DNA from 4 places in the Pseudarthrobacter sp. RHLT1-30-1 genome. Region 3 is predicted to be linked to each of the others. Evidence: riboswitches for the same ligand, from Rfam matches in the RefSeq annotation. Region 3 holds a riboswitch; each other region holds the start of a gene.
The links. A riboswitch is a leader RNA that binds a small molecule or an ion and turns the genes downstream of it on or off. The one in region 3 is predicted to bind S-adenosylmethionine.

Region 1 (4,190 bases), on a different contig from region 3:
GCAACTGCCCAAGCTGGTTGAAGTACTGCACCAGCAGCGGCTGGTCATAGCCGTACTGGGCCTTCATGGCATCAATGGTCGCCTGGTCAGCCGCTGCGTCCGCCGAGAGGAAGATCGTGACCGGATCGCTGGGCAGCAGCTGGATTGCCAGGAAAACGAGCGTGTACGCCAGCCAGATGACAAGCAGTGCCTGTCCGAGGCGCCGCGCAAAGTAGAGGCCCATGACCATCTACTTGCCGGTCTTCCAGGCGCCCTGGAAGATCGGTGCGGTGCCGGAGGTGAATTCGACATGCGACTTCGCATTGGCGCCGTAGACCTGGACCTCGTCCCAGAGCACGAGGGCCAACGCCTGGTCGACCACCAGCGCGCGCTGCTCGTCGGCGACGGACTGCTTGTGCGCGGCGGCGGTGGTGGCGGCGCGTTCCGTGGCGAAGAGTCCATTGAGCTGCTGGTCCGCGTTCAACGTCTGCGTGTTGGTGACCGGGCCGAAGACTGGCCCCAGGCCGCCGTAGGCAAACTGCCGGGTCCCGAAGAATTCCACGTTGGGATCCTTCATGGCAGTCGCCAGGAAGGCGTTGTCCGCGGCCCGGTTGACCAGCTTCACGCCGATCTCGCGCCACTGCTGCTCGATCAGTTCGAAAGCGGGCTTGATGACCACGGAGTTGTTTGATGACGTGACGGTGACCTCAAGCTTCTGGCCGTCCTTGGCGCGGATGCCGTCGGAGCCGACTGCCCATCCGGCTTCCTCCAGCAGGCTCTTGGACTTCTCCGGGTTGTAGGCCAGATCGGCGGAGAGATCAACGAAGTCAGGCGCTTCACGGTTCAGGATGGAACCGGCGAGCTCGTAGCTGTCGGAGAGCACCGTGTCCTTGAGTGTCGGCCGGTCGATCCCAAACTGCAGCGCCTGGCGGACCTTCGCGTCCGCCAGCTTGCCGCTGCCGACCCGCACTGCCGCCATGTTTGCCGTCAAGTCAATGCCCTTGGCCGGCAGGACCTGGTTGCCGCTGCCGGCAAGGGCAGTCTCGTCGGCCGGCTGCAGTCCGCGGACCAGATCAACCTGGCCGGTCTGCACGGCACCCGCACGGTGTGCCACCTCCGGCAGGTACTTCACGACGACCTTGTCCAGGTAGGCGGCGCCCTGGTTGGCAGCACCCTCCGGAGCCCAGGCGTAGTCGGAACGCTTTGCCAGGACGATTTCCTCATCGGCCTTCTCTGATTCGAAGGTGAAGGGGCCCGATCCGGAGATTTTCGCGATGGCCGACTGGCCGGCGTTATCGAGGGTGAGGGTCTTTGCCGACACGAGTCCTGCGGTGACGGAGGACGTGGCGCGCAGGAAGTTGGCGTCGGGGGAGGACAGGGTTACTTCCACCTGGTCCTCGCCGATGACCTGCGAGGACTTGTAGGCGGAGAAATCAACGTTCGGCTGGATCTTCGCGCCCTCGATACCCTTCCCCAGCGCCTCGAAGTTTGCCTGGACCGCTTTGGCGTCCAGCGGTGTCCCGTCGCTAAAGCTCACGCCCGGGCGGATCGTGAAGGTGAACTTGGTCTGATCCTCACTTGCGGTGAACTTGCTGGCGATCCAGGGGACGAGCTCGCCCTTAATGGCATCGAAATAGGTCAGCCGGTCCAGCACGCTGTTCAGGACGTTCGCCTTCTCGTAAAAGCGCGCCGCCTGGGTCTGGAAGTTATTGATCGGGGTGACCTCGGCGAAGACGAACGTCCCGCCCTGCACCGGGGTTCCATCCTGGGTCTGCGATGCCGCGGCGCCGGCCGGGTTGGCGCCGCAGGCGCTCAGGGCCAGGGCCGCCGCCCCCATCAGGGTCAGCAAGCGCAGCGGGCGGCGTTTGGCCTTCGCGTTCGTCGTGGCCGTGCGTGATCTATTGGTATCCATCGGGGATCCTCTCGGTCATGACCGAGGAACTCCAGAATCACAGGCCCCACCCGCCAGCCACCGCAAAGGCGCAGGTCGGAGGTACTTGGGATCGTGGCAATATCCATCGGTCCTGGCATTAGCACCGTGCCCGAAGGGTGGTTGCTACGGCGTCATCGAGCCAGGTCTCTCAGCCGATCTGGATGGTTGGTAATTCGTTCAGAAGGACTTTTTTCGTTGCGGCAACCGTTTCGGCTGGCGGCAACACCTACTTTCCTGCAGAATCTTCGATTTTCCAATAATGACGACACGTTCTGAAACAAACGATCACAAACGCCCCAGTTTCGCGCCCGGGGGCGTCATGACTGTGGCCGCGTCAGGGCGTGTCCGCCGCGCAGGACCACGACGAGCCGGAAGTCGTGGTCCACCGCCACGACGTCGGCGCGCCTGCCCGGCCGCAGGCTCCCGATCTCGGTTCCAAGACCCAGGATCCCGGCCGGAACCAGGGTCGCGGCTTTGACGGCGTCTGCGGGTGCGACGCCGGCGGCGATGGTCCGGCGGACGACGTCGAGCAGCGTGGCAGTGCCGCCGGCGAGGGCACCGCTGCTCTTCAGGGCCGCCACGCCGTCGCGCACCACCACGGGGGAGCGGCCGAGTTCGTAGTCGCCGTCGGGCAGGCCGGTCGCCGCCATGGAATCGGTGACCAGGGCGACGTTGCCGGCGCCGACCAGCCCGAACACCATCCGGACGGTCTCGGCGTCCAGATGGACGCCGTCGCCGATGAGTTCCACCGCCACGGTGCCGGCGGCCGCGAGGCGCAGGCATGCTGCCACGGGACCGGGGCTCCGGTGGTGGAGCGGCGGCATCCCGTTGAACAGGTGCGTCACCGTCGGCCGCCGGCCCGTTCCCCGCAGGGCTTCCGCCGCGGCGGCCAGCGAGTTTGCGGCGGTCTGGGCATCGGCGTCGGTGTGGCCCAGGGAAGGTGTCACACCGTTCCCGGCGAGCAGGCTGACCAGCCCGGCGGCTCCGGGCAGTTCGGGGGCATACGTCATGGTCGTGAGCGTGCCGCCGGCCGCGTGCAGCAGCCGGCGCAGCAGCTCAGGGTCCGGGTCCCGAAGCCACGCCGGGTCCTGCGCCCCGCAGCGGGCGCGGGCGAGGAACGGGCCTTCGGCGTGGATGCCGGCGATGAGGCCCTCGTCGGCGAGCGGCCGCAGCACCCCCATTCCCCGGAGGAGCTCCTCCGCCGGCGCGGTCACGAGGCTGGCCAGCAGCGTTGTGGTTCCGTTGCGGTGCAGAAATTCGACGGCCGCGCGGCACGCCGTGTTGTCACCGGTGGGAAAATCGCCGCCGGCTGCACCATGGCAGTGCAGGTCAACGAGCCCGGGAAGGATCGAACTGCCCGCCGGAAGGTCGATCTCCGCCACGTGGCCGAAGCCCGCGGCGCGGACGCCGGCGTCGAAGCCCGCGGCGTCGAAGCCGCTCCGCGGCCCGGCATAGGAGATCCCGCCGCCGGCCACCGCCACGACGGAATCAGCGGTGGCGGCGCCGTCGGTGATCAGTGTTCCGGTCAGGACGAACGAGGAACCCGGGCCGGGGCCGCGGATGTCCGGGCTGGGCATGTCCGGCCTTACATCTTGGCGAGTTTGGCCCGCACCATCATAAAGATGCCGTAGAAGATCAGGCCGACGCCGACGGCTGCCAGGATGTACAGGCCGAACGGCTGGTCGCGAAGGGCCTTCAGGCCGCCGTCGAGCCCGGTGGACTCCTCAGGGTGGGCCGTCACCGTGGCGATGATGACCAGCAGCCCCACCAGCAGCAGGACGATGCCTTTCGCGGCGTATCCGACGACGCCGAGGATGGTCACCGCCGAGCGTGCCCGCGGCGAGGCGGGGAGCCGGAGGTATTTGGTGAAGGACTGCCGGAAGCCCCGGATGGCGTAGATGATGCCGGCGATGGCCACGCCCGCGCCGACGACGAGCAGCAGCGCGTAGCCGCCCGGGGCTTTCAGGATGGACGCCGTGAGGTCGCTGGTGGAGCTGGTGTGTTCCTTCCCGGCGCCGTTGGCGAAAGAGAACAGGGTGAGGGCGAGTCCGGCGTAGACCACCGCCTGGAGGGCGGCTTTGGCCTTTTTCCCCAGCTTTTTCTTCGCCGGCAGGTGTTCAAAATCGAAGATCGCATCGCTGGCCTGCCAGATCGCAAGGGCCACGCAGGCTACGAAGGAACTCCAGAGCAGCAACGGCCCTGCCGGCTGCGCGGCGAGTTGCTCCACGGCGCCACTGACGTCGGCCTCGCCTTCGCCACCCATGGCCAGCCGGATCGC
Region 2 (4,190 bases), on a different contig from region 3:
GGCGCGGCCGCTGAGCGAGCGGACCTTGTAGGTCTTAAGGCCGCGGCGCCAGATCATCGGCACCTCGGTCTTGAGGAGCAGGTTCGCGAGGCGGTTGGCCTCGGTGCCGTGAGCCACGATCACTGAGGCGCGGGGCACCACGGCGAGGAACTTCAGCAGCGGCTTCAGGCCCGCGGAAATCTGGTCGGGCGTGAACTTGCCGTTCGGCTCGCCCGGGACGTACCAGGGGTGAACGTTCCACGGCATAACGTACTCGGGGCGCAGGCCCAGCTTCCAGTGGACGCCGAGCAGGCGGGTGGCGGCTTCCTCGTCCCCGGCAGTGATGAAGCCTGACTCATCCTCGGTCCCGATGTTGGAGAAGAGGCTGATGATGCGGCACTCATCGATGTCGTGCATCGGATCCACGTAGGGGACATTCATGCCAGCTTTGGTTGCCTGCAGCGTGTCGCACAGCTCGTTGACGGCTGCGACGCTAGGTTCATAGCGGCGGCTCAGAAGCTGTTCGCGGGAATTTTCAGTGGCCAAGGCTGTCATATATTGCTGAGTCTCCTGCGGGTTTGGTGAAGCTGCCAGACCGTACGTGGGCACGCCAAGCACCGGGTACGTAATGTACGGTGTGGTTTGAAAATGTGGTGTGGACCGATTCCTGGTCGATCCTTACTAGTCTATCAAGTCCCACGAAATGCCGTTCCCGCGCGAGGGACTGCTACCAGAGCCGCGCCGAGGCGCGGCGGGCGCCTTCCCCCAAGGATTCCAGCTTGGCAAAGGCAATTTGGGGGTGCACCCGGCCGCCGAGACCGCAGTCTGTGGAGGCAATCACATTTTCCCGGCCCACCAATTGGGCGAAGCGGACGAGCCGGTCAGCCACGAGGTCCGGGTGTTCAACGACGTTGGTGGCGTGGGAGACGACGCCGGGGATGATGACTTTTCCGTCCGGGAGCCTGGTCTCCTCCCAGACCCGCCATTCGTGCTCGTGGCGGACGTTGGCGGCCTCGAAGGAGTAGCCGCCAGCATTGACCTGCAGCACCGAGTCGATGATGTCCGCGAAGGGGATATCCGTGGTGTGCGGGCCGTGCCAGGAGCCCCAGCAGACGTGCAGCCGGATCTGGTCCTGCGGAAGGTCGCGCAGGGCCCAGTTGGTGGCCTCGACCCGTAGCTGGATGAACTTGAGGTAGTCGGCCAGGGCCGGTTCCGGGTTGATCTGGTCCCAGCTCTCGGCCAGCGAGGGATCGTCGAGCTGGACCGTGAGCCCGGCGTCGATGATGGCCTTGTACTCCTCGCGCATGGCGTCGGCGCAGGCGTAGAGGAGTTCCTCGTCCGTCTTGTAGTACTCGTTGGCCACGCGGGCGCAGGAGCCGGGGGACAGGGAAGCGACGAAGCCCTCGGACAGGCCCGCCGCGGCCAGGCCCGTCTTCAGGTCGGCGATGTCCGAGCCCACGAGGGCGTGGCCGGTGTAGGTCAGCGGGCCGGCGATCTTCGGTTGCGTGACACTCTTGCGGTGCGCCAGGATCCCGGAGGACGGATCGGTGTAGGCGTCGTCGAACTTCTGCCGGTCGCGCCGGTCCGGGAACGTGGTCAGGACGATGTTCCCGGGGGTGGAGCGGTGTACCGCGGCGTCTTTCCAGCGGTCCACCTCCGTGGGCTCAAGCCCGCCGAGCCGGCTGAAGGAGTAGTTCCACCACGCTCCATAGTCCACCGAGTTGGACATGGTGTGCCCGTATTCGCCGTCGTTGGCGATCTCGAGGCCGAGGTCTTTCTGGCGCTGCACGATGTCCACCACGGAGGTTTCCAGCAGGTCCAGGAATTCGGGGCTGATGCCGTCCACTTCCTTGGCCTCGTTCGCCGCGATCAGCTCGGCGGTGCGGGGCAAGGAGCCGGCGTGGGTGGCGCGGATATGGTCGGTGTTCTGCTGCATGAGTGGTTCCTTTGCATCGGTCCTGGCGGTAGCACCGTTGCCGTCACAGGGGAGTGTCCGCAGGTTGCTGCGGCGTCAATGGTCCAGGTCCCTCGGCCGCTCGGGATGGTCAACTCTTACTAAATTCCACCACGGAGACCCGCGCAAGTCCGCGCGCCGAAGTTTCGCTGGCCGGACACCGGGTCATTACCGCAACGGCCCGCAAAGTCCATTGGATGGCCAAATGGGTGGCCGCCACGGCTATCGGCTAAACTTGGGTGGTAAGAGCCCCGGACTCTGGCGTTGATGGTAAGAGCACAGCGGTAGATTCGGGGCATTCTCATGAACGGCGCCCAGCTCCGGATCACCCTGGTGAATCCGGAACCCGGCCCGAACGAATGGGGGAGGATCCCATGCCAGCAATCGTGATCGTCGGAGCCCAATGGGGCGACGAAGGCAAAGGTAAAGCCACTGACCTGCTTGGTGGCCGAGTCGACTACGTCGTCAAGCCCAATGGTGGCAACAATGCCGGGCACACCGTCGTCGTAGGCGGTGAGAAGTATGAGCTCAAGCTCCTTCCGGCCGGCATCCTGAGCCCCAACGCCATTCCGATCATCGGCAACGGCTGCGTGGTGAACCTCGAGGCGCTGTTCCAGGAGATCGACGGACTGGAAGCCCGCGGTGCGGACACCTCCAGGCTGCGTATCTCCGCCAACGCCCACCTCGTGGCGCCCTACCACCAGGTCCTGGACAAGGTCACCGAGCGGTTCCTCGGCAGCCGCGCCATCGGCACGACCGGCCGCGGTATCGGCCCGGCCTACATGGACAAGGTGGCCCGCCTCGGCATCCGCGTCCAGGACGTTTTCGACGCGTCGATCCTGCGCCAGAAGGTCGAAGGATCGCTGCGGCAGAAAAACGAACTGCTGGTCAAGGTCTACAACCGCCGCGACATCGAGGTGGACGAGATCGTGGACTACTTCCTGTCCTTCGCCGAACGCCTCCGCCCGCTGGTCATCGACAGCACCTATGTCCTGAACACCGCCCTGGACGAGGGCAAGGTGGTCCTCATGGAGGGCGGCCAGGCCACGTTCCTGGACGTCGACCACGGCACCTACCCGTTCGTGACCTCCTCCAACCCGACCGCCGGCGGCGCCTCGGTAGGCTCCGGCATCGGCCCCACCCGGATCTCGCGGTCCATCGGCATCATCAAGGCGTACACCACCCGTGTCGGCGCCGGCCCGTTCCCCACGGAACTCTTCGACGAGATGGGCATGTACCTGCAGAAGACCGGCGGCGAGTTCGGCGTCAACACCGGCCGGCCGCGCCGCTGCGGCTGGTACGACGCCGTGCTGGCGCGGCACGCCTCGCGGGTCAACGGCTTCACGGACTACTTCGTCACCAAGCTGGACGTGCTCACCGGCATCGAACAGATCCCGGTCTGCGTGGCCTACGACGTCGACGGCGTCCGGCACGACGAAATGCCGATGACGCAGACCGAGTTCCACCACGCCAAACCGATCTTCGAGCTTTTCGAGGGCTGGACCGAGGACATCACCGGTGCCCGCACCCTGGACGACCTCCCGGAGAACGCCAGGAACTACGTGCTGGCGCTCGAGAAGCTTTCCGGCACGCGCTTCTCCGCGATCGGCGTTGGCCCGGACCGCGACCAGACCATCGTGATCAACGACCTGATCAACGACTAGTACTGCCCGCGGCGGACGCTCATTCCGGCGCCCGACGGCGGCGGGTCACCTGAAAGGGTGGCCCGCCGCCGTCGCCGTTAAAGCCGGTGTTACCGCTCCGCCGGGCAGCCCCCGGAGAAAGTTCCGGATGGTGCGTAACCTTTCGGGGCCGCCGGGCGATTACTCCTTTGTAAGCGCCGCCGGATGATGGACCCCCCCACCAGGAATCCGGCCGGCCTTCCATGTAAGTGCAGGCCGGCCCGCCCCGTGCGGCGCCGGCCGGCCTTCGAAAGATAGCGCGGGCTGTTGACTGCCCCCACGCGGCTTCAGCCGGCTACACCCAAAAAACAAAGGATGTACGTTTCTTATGCAGAGTGTTAGCAAGACCACCAAGATTGCTGTCAGCGCCGCCATTATCGTTGTCGGAGGCTTCTCCGGTGTCGGCCTGGCCAACGCGGCCCAGGTTTCGAGCACCCAGCAGGCTGAAGTGACCCCCGCTACGCCCGCCGTCCCGGCAACCCCCTCGGTTCCGGCGACCCCCGAACTTCCCGCCGCGCCGGCGGTTCCGGCCGTCCCCGCCGTCCCGGCGTCGCCGTCCGTTGATGGCTCCGTTG
Region 3 (4,190 bases):
AGTACCCGGGAGTACTTTGATCTGACCTACCAGCTGCTGGATATCTTCTTCGCCCTGGTGCCGGTGGCCCTGGTGATTTACTTCCTGACCGAGCACCGGCCGGCCGGACTGTCCGGCGGCGGTGGCCGGGGCGTCACGGCGTTCCGGACCCTGGGCCTCAGTTTTGCCCGCCCCGGCAGGGACCTGCTGCAGGGCTTCGGCCTGGCGGCGCTGATCGGCATCCCCTCCCTCGGCCTCTACGCTGCCGGCCGGGCTCTCGGCATCACGACGGCGATCATCCCCAGCGCGCTGGACGCGTACTGGTGGACGGTGCCGGTGCTGATCCTCTCCGCAGTCCGGCACGGGATCGTGGAGGAGGTGATCGTGGTGGGCTACCTGCTGGACCGGCTCGGCAAGTTCGGCTGGGGTGTGCCGCTGGCGGTCTTCACCAGTTCCATGCTGCGCGGCAGCTACCACCTCTACCAGGGCTTCGGCCCGTTCATCGGCAACGCCATCATGGGCGTCATCTTCGCGCTCATCTACACGAGGACCCGGCGGCTGATGCCGCTGGTGATCGCCCACGCCGTGCTGGACATCGTGGCGTTCGTCGGCTTCAGCCTCTTCGGCAAGGCCATCGGCCTGGGCTGAGTCTGCACCCAATCAACGCGGAGTCACCTCCGGCCCATCCGGAGCCTTCGGACGGGCGCGAAGTGACTCCGCGTTGCCGGTATTAGGTTGCCGGTATTAAAAAGTATCGGCCGCCATCGGTGGGTGACGTCATTGGCACCCGCTGATGGCGGCCGAAGTGTTGGGCGGTGAAACGCTAGATGGTGACGGCCCCGGTGGCGGTCTCGAATGTGACGGACAGGATACCGGGGGTGCCGCGGGGAGCGAGCCAGTGGACGGCCACGTCTTCGAGGGGCTTTTCGACCGGCACACCGAGCCATTCGGTGACCCGCTCTGCCGAACCGGCGATCGTGAGGGCGGACATCTTGACGTTGCTCTCGTAGGCCTTAGACGGGTGGAGTTCCGGATCGCCTTCCCACTTGAGCATGTACGGAACCTGCGGATCGGCGATGAGCCCCAGGATGCCGATCTGCTTCCAGACCAGTTCGCGGCCGTCGGGGAACTTGCGGTTGCCGTTGACGGCGGCGCGGCCGAGCCGTTCCTCGAACGGGGCCAGGTCGTCAACTTCGACGCACCAGCCCATCCAGCCGCCGCCGGCTTCGGAGCGGGCACGGACGGCCTGCCCGAAGGGAGCCTTGTCCGAGGCCGGGTGGTTCAGCACCTCCACAACCTCGAGATATTTGTGTCCCGCGAGCGGGATAATCATGTTGCGGGTCCCGAATCTGGGGTGTACTCCGCCCTTCACGGCTTCAACGCCGAGGGCAGACGCAATTCGTTCGGTGGTGGCAGCGAGGCCATCTTGTTCACAGGCGTAAGAGACGTGATCCATGCGCATGCCATCATCTTGGCACTTTGTGATGCGGCTCTCAGCTTAGGGTGCCCTTACCGGGATGGGATCCTAAATTCCGGGGTGCGCTCACGGCTGTTCCTCCTTGTCAATAGGGCGTCAATGGGGTGTCAGTGGCGCTCCAACGCGACTGACAGCCCCCGCCGCGCATCCAGCTTCATCTTCGTCACAAAGCTATTCACGACCCGTCACCGCTTCCTAGACTGAGGGCAGGTCATGAGTGCCAGCACAGAGCCCCGGCTTGCTGGCCGGCAACCCTCGTATCGCGGTGGGGTGCCCCGGGTGAAGACCTGGCCGTCCGGCGCCCGCCGGAAGGCAAGCGCGGCGCCAGTGCTGACCCGGGCCAAGAGGCTCCGGAATGCCTGTGCCCAGTCCCTTGAGGAGTGTCCCGATGTCGAACGCCTGGTCCTTCGAAACCCGCCAGATCCATGCCGGCCAGGAGCCGGACAGCGCCACCGGCGCCCGCTCGCTGCCGATCTACCAGACGACGTCGTTCGTCTTCCCCAGCGCCGAGAGCGCCGCCAACCGCTTCGCCCTGGCCGAACTTGCCCCCATCTACACCCGGATCGGCAACCCCACCCAGGACGCGGTGGAACAGCGGGTGGCCAGCCTGGAAGGCGGGCTCGCGGCACTGCTGCTGAGCTCCGGCCAGGCCGCGGAAACCTTCGCGATCCTCAACGTCGCCGAGGTCGGGGATCATGTGGTGGCGAGCCCCAGCCTCTACGGCGGCACCTACAACCTGCTGGCGCATACGCTGAAAAAGTTCGGCATCTCTGTCACCTTCGTGGAGGACCCCGACAACCTAGCCCAGTGGCGCGACGCCGTGCAGCCGAACACCAAGCTGTTCTTTGGCGAAGTCGTCTCCAACCCGCGCCAGGACGTGCTGGACATCGAAGGCATCTCACAGGTGGCGCACGAGGCCGGTGTCCCGCTGATCGTGGACAACACGCTCTCCACCCCGTACCTGATCCGGCCGATCGAGTGGGGTGCGGACATCGTGGTGCACTCCGCCACGAAGTACCTCGGCGGCCACGGCGCCGCGATCGCGGGAGTGATCGTGGATTCCGGCAACTTCGATTTCGGCAAGGACCCGGAGCGTTTCCCCGGCTTCAACACCCCCGACCCCACCTACAACGGCCTCGTCTACGCCCGGGACCTCGGCGCGGACGGTGCCCTCGGCGCCAACCTGTCCTACATCCTCAAGGCCCGCGTCCAGCTGCTGCGCGACCTCGGCTCGGCGGTGTCCCCGTTCAACGCCTTCCTCATCGCCCAGGGCATCGAAACCCTGAGCCTGCGGGTGGAGCGGCACGTCGCGAACGCCATCAGGGTGGCTGAATGGCTCGAAGCCAGGGACGACGTCGAATCCGTCGCCTACGCGGGGCTGCCCTCCAGCCCCTGGTACGAGCGCGGCCGCAAATACGGGCCCAAGGGGACCGGCGCCGTCGTCGCCTTCAACATCGCCGGCGGAGCCGAAGCCGGAAAGCGGTTCGTCGACGCCCTCGAACTGCACTCGCACGTGGCCAACATCGGCGACGTGCGCTCGCTGGTCATCCACCCGGCGTCGACCACGCACAGCCAGCTCTCCCCGGAACAGCAGACCATCGCCGGCGTGAACCCCGGCCTGGTGCGGCTCTCCGTAGGCCTGGAACACATCGACGACATCCTCGCCGACCTCGACGCCGGATTCCGCGCGGCCAAGACCGCCTGAGCAGCACCGGCGCCCGGCGCCAGGTCTGGGACAGCCTGGGCTGCCCGGGCGCCGGTCCAACGCGGGGAGTCACACGGACGTCACAATCTTCGCCACCTGCCCGCCGCGTTTCGTAGACTCAAGGAAGGTCATGAGCGCCAGCGACAGCCCCGGCTTGCTGGCCGGCAACCCTCCATTTGCGGCGGGGTGCCCCGGGTGAAGACCTGGCCCGCCGGTCAGCTGACGGTGGGCAAGCGCGAAGTGAGGTCCCAAATGACGATTGCCGCCACCCGCCAGGGTGCATCTGTAACCACGACCACCCAACCCCACGCCCCCGCCCCGGCCGGCCAGGGCGCTGCCCCGGCGGTCCCGGACGGAACCGTCCGGCACCTCCGGATCGGCGACCTGGAACTCGAATCCGGCGCCCGGCTGCCGGACGTCACCCTCGGCTACGAGACCTGGGGGACCCTCAACGCGGACCGCTCCAACGCGGTTTTGATCGAGCACGCGCTCACGGGGGACACCCACGTCACGCGCGGCGACAGCGAGGAGCCCGGCTGGTGGGAGCAGCTCGCCGGCCCCGGTGCTCCCGTGGACACGGACAAGTACTTCGTCGTCTCGATCAACATCCTCGGTGGCTGCTACGGCTCCACCGGGCCCTCCACCACGGCTCCCGACGGAAAGCCCTGGGGCTCACGGTTCCCGCTCGTCACGCTCCGGGACACGACGGCGGCCGAAGCACGGCTGGCGGACGCCCTGGGCATCCGCAGCTGGTTCGCCGTGCTCGGTGGTTCCCTGGGCGGGGCCCGGGCCCTGGAGTGGGCGGTCAGCTGTCCGGAGCGGGTCCAGCGCTGCGCCGTGATTTCCGTCGGGGCGAGCAGCACCGCCGAACAGATTGCCTTCGCGCAGGCGCAGACGCTGGCGATCCGGCAGGATCCCAATTTCAACGGCGGAGATTACTACGGCGGCCCGGAGCCGGAAGCGGGCCTGGCCCTCGCCCGGCGGATAGCGCACATCACCTACCGTTCCGCCGCAGAGCTGGACGAGCGG
Region 4 (4,190 bases), on a different contig from region 3:
GCCGTGTCGCAGCTGCGCGACTACCTCGACGGGAAGGTCACCGTCATGCTGGGTCATTCCGGCGTCGGCAAGTCCACCATGGTGAACGCGCTGACCGGCGCCGAGCGCGCCACCGGCGGCGTCAACGCCGTCACCGGTCGCGGCCGCCACACCTCCTCCTCGGCGCTGGCCCTGAAGGTCAACGATGCGCCCGTCGGCAGCTGGATCATCGACACGCCCGGCATCCGCTCGTTTGGCCTGGCCCATGTGGACCCCGACCGGATCCTGCGCTCGTTTCCGGACCTTGAGCCCGGAACCGACGACTGCGAGCGGGGCTGCAAGCACGATTCCAGCGCCGTCAACTGCGGCGTGGACGCCTGGGTGGCGGCCGGCCATGCGGGCGAATCCGGCCCGGCCCGGCTCGGCTCGCTCCGCCGGCTGCTGGGGACCGACCCGCGGATGGAAGCCCAGGACGTCAAGGAACTCGGCACCGTCTCCTGACGGTGCGTTCCGGGCCCAGCGTGGACGGGCGCGGGCCGCCCCCGGCGGCGCAGCAACGCGGCCTCCCGCCGCGCCGTCCGCTTTGGCGGTAGTTTGGAACCATGAGTCAACCCGCTTCGAGCTACAACGATGACCTGCGCCTTGCCCATGTACTGGCAGATTCCGTAGATTCCCAGACCATGAGCCGCTTCAAGGCGCTCGACCTTCGCGTGGAGACCAAGCCGGACCTCACACCGGTGACGGATGCCGACAAGTCCGTCGAGGAGGCCATCCGCGGCCAGCTGTCCCGGTCCCGGCCGCGCGACGCCGTCCTCGGCGAGGAGTTCGGCAGTTCCGGCCACGGCTCCCGGCGCTGGATCATCGACCCGATCGACGGGACCAAGAACTTCGTCCGCGGCGTCCCCGTCTGGGCCACACTGATCGCACTCGTCGACGAGGGCGAGCCGGTCGTCGGCGTCGTAAGCGCCCCGGCACTGGGCAAACGCTGGTGGGCCGCCAAGGGGGCCGGAGCCTATATGGGCCGGTCGCTGGCGGCCGCCACCCGGCTGAAGGTCTCCAATGTCTCGAACCTCTCGGACGCGTCGCTGTCCTACTCCAGCCTGGGCGGGTGGAAGCAGCGCGGCAACCTCGATGAGTTCCTCGGCCTCACCGAGGAGGTCTGGCGCACCCGGGCCTACGGCGACTTCTGGTCCTACTGCCTGGTGGCCGAAGGCGCCGTCGATATCGCCTGCGAGCCCGAACTGAACCTTTACGATATGGCCGCCCTGGTCCCGATCGTGACGGAGGCCGGCGGACGCTTCACCTCGCTCGAAGGCGAAGACGGACCCTTCGGCGGCAACGCCCTGGCCACCAACTCCATCCTGCACTCGGAGGTCCTCAAACGCCTCAACCCGGGGCTGGACGACCTCCTGTAGGACGACCTGCTGCAGGACGACCCGTTGCAGACCAACCCGGTCTGGCCCGCTGTGCGCCATTCCGCCGCCGTCCTCCACCGGGCCTCCCGGCGCGTTCCGTAACAAAGCGCTTCACATAAGAGCGCCCCCTTTTCCGCTTCCGCGCAGATGTCCTAGGCTCGATGCAGGTCACGAGTGCCAGCGCTAAACCCCGGTTTGCTGGCCGGCAACCCTCCATTCGCGGTGGGGTGCCCCGGGTGACGACCTGGCCGGTCCGGAATGGACCCGGCAAGCGCGGATCCCCGGTATGTGGGGTCCTTTTCGAGCGAGGTCCCATGTCGACTGCCACGTTTTCTTCCACTGAACTCCAGCCCGGCGCGGGCCAGGCCCAGCCCGATCCGCGCCTCGCCCTCGCCCGCCGGCCGCTGGCCGCGGTGACCGGCGCCGAGATCGAGGCACCGCTCATTCAGGGCGGCACCGTACGCTACGCCAACCTTGACTACGGCGCCTCGGCGCCGGCCCTGTCCGTGGTCTCCGCCTATCTCAACGAGATCCTGCCGTACTACGCCAGCGTCCACCGCGGCGCCGGCTATGCCTCCCAGATCAGCACCTCGGTCTACGAGAACGCCCGCACGATTGTCCGGGAATTCGTGGGCGGCCGTCCGGACGATTCGGTGATTTTTACCCGGAACACCACTGATTCACTGAACCTGCTGGCCGGCTGCCTGCCCGTCGTGGACGGCGTCCACACCGGCGAGGTGCTCTATCTCGACATCGAACACCACGCCAACCTGCTGCCGTGGCAGAGCGTGCCGCACCGCAGCGTCATTGCCGCCCCCACGCTCGCCGCCACCCTGGAACTGCTTCGCGGCGAACTCGCCTACGGCGGCGTCAGCCTGCTCGCCGTCACCGGAGCCTCCAACGTCACCGGAGAGATCCTCCCGGTCCGCGCCCTGGCCGCCCTGGCGCACGAGTACGGCGCCCGGATCGTCGTCGACGCCGCGCAGCTGGCCCCGCACCGGCGGATCGACATCGCCGCGGACGACGTCGACTATCTCGCCTTCTCCGGGCACAAGCTCTACGCACCGTTCGGCGCCGGTGTGCTGATCGGCCGTCCCGACTGGCTCGACGCCGGCACACCGCACCTGGCCGGCGGCGGAGCGGTCCAGGATGCCCGGGTCGACGCCGTCAGCTGGACCACCGGTCCGGCCCGGCACGAAGGCGGCTCACCGAATGTCCTCGGCGCAGCCACCCTGGCCCGGGCCACCCAGGTGATCGCCGACCTGGACGTGGAACAGTGGCACGCGCACGAGAACGCCATCCGGTCCTTCCTTGTCGAGGGCCTCAGCCGGATCGACGGCGTCAAAGTCCACCAGATCTTCTCGGACAGCGCCTCCTTCGAGGCACCCGCCGGCCCCGGGGCAGGCACCGGCACGATCGGCGTCGTCAACTTCTCGCTCGAAGGCTACGATGCGGGCCTGGTGGCGGCATATCTGTCGGCCGAGCACGGTATCGGGCTGCGGGACGGACGGTTCTGCGCGCATCCCCTGCTCCGGCGGCTCGGGCTGCCGGCCGGCTCGCTGCGGGCCAGCTTCGGGCTGGGGTCGCGGCTGGAGGACGCCGAGCGGCTGCTCGCCGGGATCCGGGAACTGCGCCAGACCGGCCTCGGATCGGACTACGTGGTGGACGCCGGCAGGTGGGTGCCGTCCAACGACACCCGCAGCTACCCGCACTGGGCACCCAACACACCGGGAACCGCCGGCGCGGCCCCCTGCACCCTGGAGTAACAGCACGGCGGACTAACAGCACGGCACAGCCGCCCAGTGGACGGAAGCCGCCGAGCACCGACCCTGCCGCGTGCGGTAAATTCGAAAGGTACCCATCCAGACCTGCCGAAGGAGATCGCACGTGGCACGCGGCGGACCCAAGCTGTATCAGGAGCGCCGCCTGGAGCTTGGCCAGAGCTTCCAGGACGGCGGCGAACACTACGAACGCGTCCGCCCCGGCTACCCCGCCGATTCAGCCGACTGGCTGATCCCCGCGGGCGCGAAGGACGCCGCGGATCTGGGCGCCGGAACCGGGAAATTCACCGCGCTGCTGCTCGAACGCGGCCTGCACACCGCGGCAGTGGACCCGTCCGCCGACATGCTGGCGCAGCTGCGCCGGGCTCTCCCGGGCGTCACCGCCGTCGAGGGCACCGCCGAGATCAGCGGGCTGGCCGCCGCGGCCTTCGACGTCGTCACCGTCGCCCAGGCCTGGCACTGGTGCGATCCCCTGCTGGCCAGCGCCGAGTCCGCCAGGATCCTGCGCCCCGGCGGTGTCCTGGGGCTGATCTGGAACCAGCTGGACACGTCCGTGCCGTGGGTGCACCGGCTGACGCGCATCATGCATGCCGGCGACGTGCACAAACCGCATTTCAGGCCGCCGCTGGGTCCGGAGTTCACCGGCCTGGAAAGCCACCTCACCCGCTGGGAGGATCCGGTGCGCACCGGAGACATCCTGGAACTGGCGAAGTCCCGCAGCTATTACCTGGCGGCCGGCGAGGCGACCCGCGCCAAGGTGCTCGGCAATCTCGACTGGTACCTGCACGAGCATCTGGGCCACCACCCCGAAGACGTCATCCCGCTCCCCTACCTGACGCAGAGCTGGCGCGCCGTCCGGGCCTAAGACCGCCGCACCCCTGAGCGGACATTGCCCCGGACGGCACTCTGGCCTAGGGTTTCGGTATGCCTAATAATTATAGGTAGGCACTTGCAAACCTCCGGTGCCGGCACCAAGCCACCGCCACCGGTGCGTCGACGTCGACGCCCCTACCCA

Region 1: linked by a shared signal. The riboswitch ahead of AC50YM_RS05000 (ABC transporter substrate-binding protein) and the one ahead of AC50YM_RS09170 (bifunctional o-acetylhomoserine/o-acetylserine sulfhydrylase) in region 3 are both predicted to bind S-adenosylmethionine.
Region 2: linked by a shared signal. The riboswitch ahead of AC50YM_RS00915 (cobalamin-independent methionine synthase II family protein) and the one ahead of AC50YM_RS09170 (bifunctional o-acetylhomoserine/o-acetylserine sulfhydrylase) in region 3 are both predicted to bind S-adenosylmethionine.
Region 4: linked by a shared signal. The riboswitch ahead of AC50YM_RS02935 (aminotransferase class V-fold PLP-dependent enzyme) and the one ahead of AC50YM_RS09170 (bifunctional o-acetylhomoserine/o-acetylserine sulfhydrylase) in region 3 are both predicted to bind S-adenosylmethionine.

What each region holds. Positions count from the first base shown of each region.
Region 1 covers NZ_JBWZCG010000004.1:83,410-87,599, forward strand. Annotated here, with positions in the region: gene AC50YM_RS04995 (ABC transporter permease) at 1-223, opposite strand, end outside; gene AC50YM_RS05000 (ABC transporter substrate-binding protein) at 230-1,891, opposite strand; SAM riboswitch class I at 1,992-2,080, opposite strand; gene AC50YM_RS05005 (N-acetylglucosamine-6-phosphate deacetylase) at 2,230-3,489, opposite strand; gene AC50YM_RS05010 (DUF1206 domain-containing protein) at 3,498-4,190, opposite strand, start outside.
Region 2 covers NZ_JBWZCG010000001.1:185,262-189,451, reverse strand. Annotated here, with positions in the region: gene AC50YM_RS00920 (uracil-DNA glycosylase family protein) at 1-534, opposite strand, end outside; gene AC50YM_RS00915 (cobalamin-independent methionine synthase II family protein) at 707-1,915, opposite strand; SAM riboswitch class I at 1,926-2,027, opposite strand; gene AC50YM_RS00910 (adenylosuccinate synthase) at 2,308-3,597, shown strand; gene AC50YM_RS00905 (hypothetical protein) at 3,944-4,190, shown strand, end outside.
Region 3 covers NZ_JBWZCG010000010.1:18,518-22,707, forward strand. Annotated here, with positions in the region: gene AC50YM_RS09160 (CPBP family intramembrane glutamic endopeptidase) at 1-627, shown strand, start outside; gene AC50YM_RS09165 (VOC family protein) at 803-1,441, opposite strand; SAM riboswitch class IV at 1,666-1,781, shown strand; gene AC50YM_RS09170 (bifunctional o-acetylhomoserine/o-acetylserine sulfhydrylase) at 1,845-3,161, shown strand; SAM riboswitch class IV at 3,288-3,403, shown strand; gene metX (homoserine O-acetyltransferase MetX) at 3,414-4,190, shown strand, end outside.
Region 4 covers NZ_JBWZCG010000002.1:106,428-110,617, forward strand. Annotated here, with positions in the region: gene rsgA (ribosome small subunit-dependent GTPase A) at 1-480, shown strand, start outside; gene hisN (histidinol-phosphatase) at 582-1,394, shown strand; SAM riboswitch class IV at 1,561-1,674, shown strand; gene AC50YM_RS02935 (aminotransferase class V-fold PLP-dependent enzyme) at 1,709-3,160, shown strand; gene AC50YM_RS02940 (class I SAM-dependent methyltransferase) at 3,282-4,040, shown strand.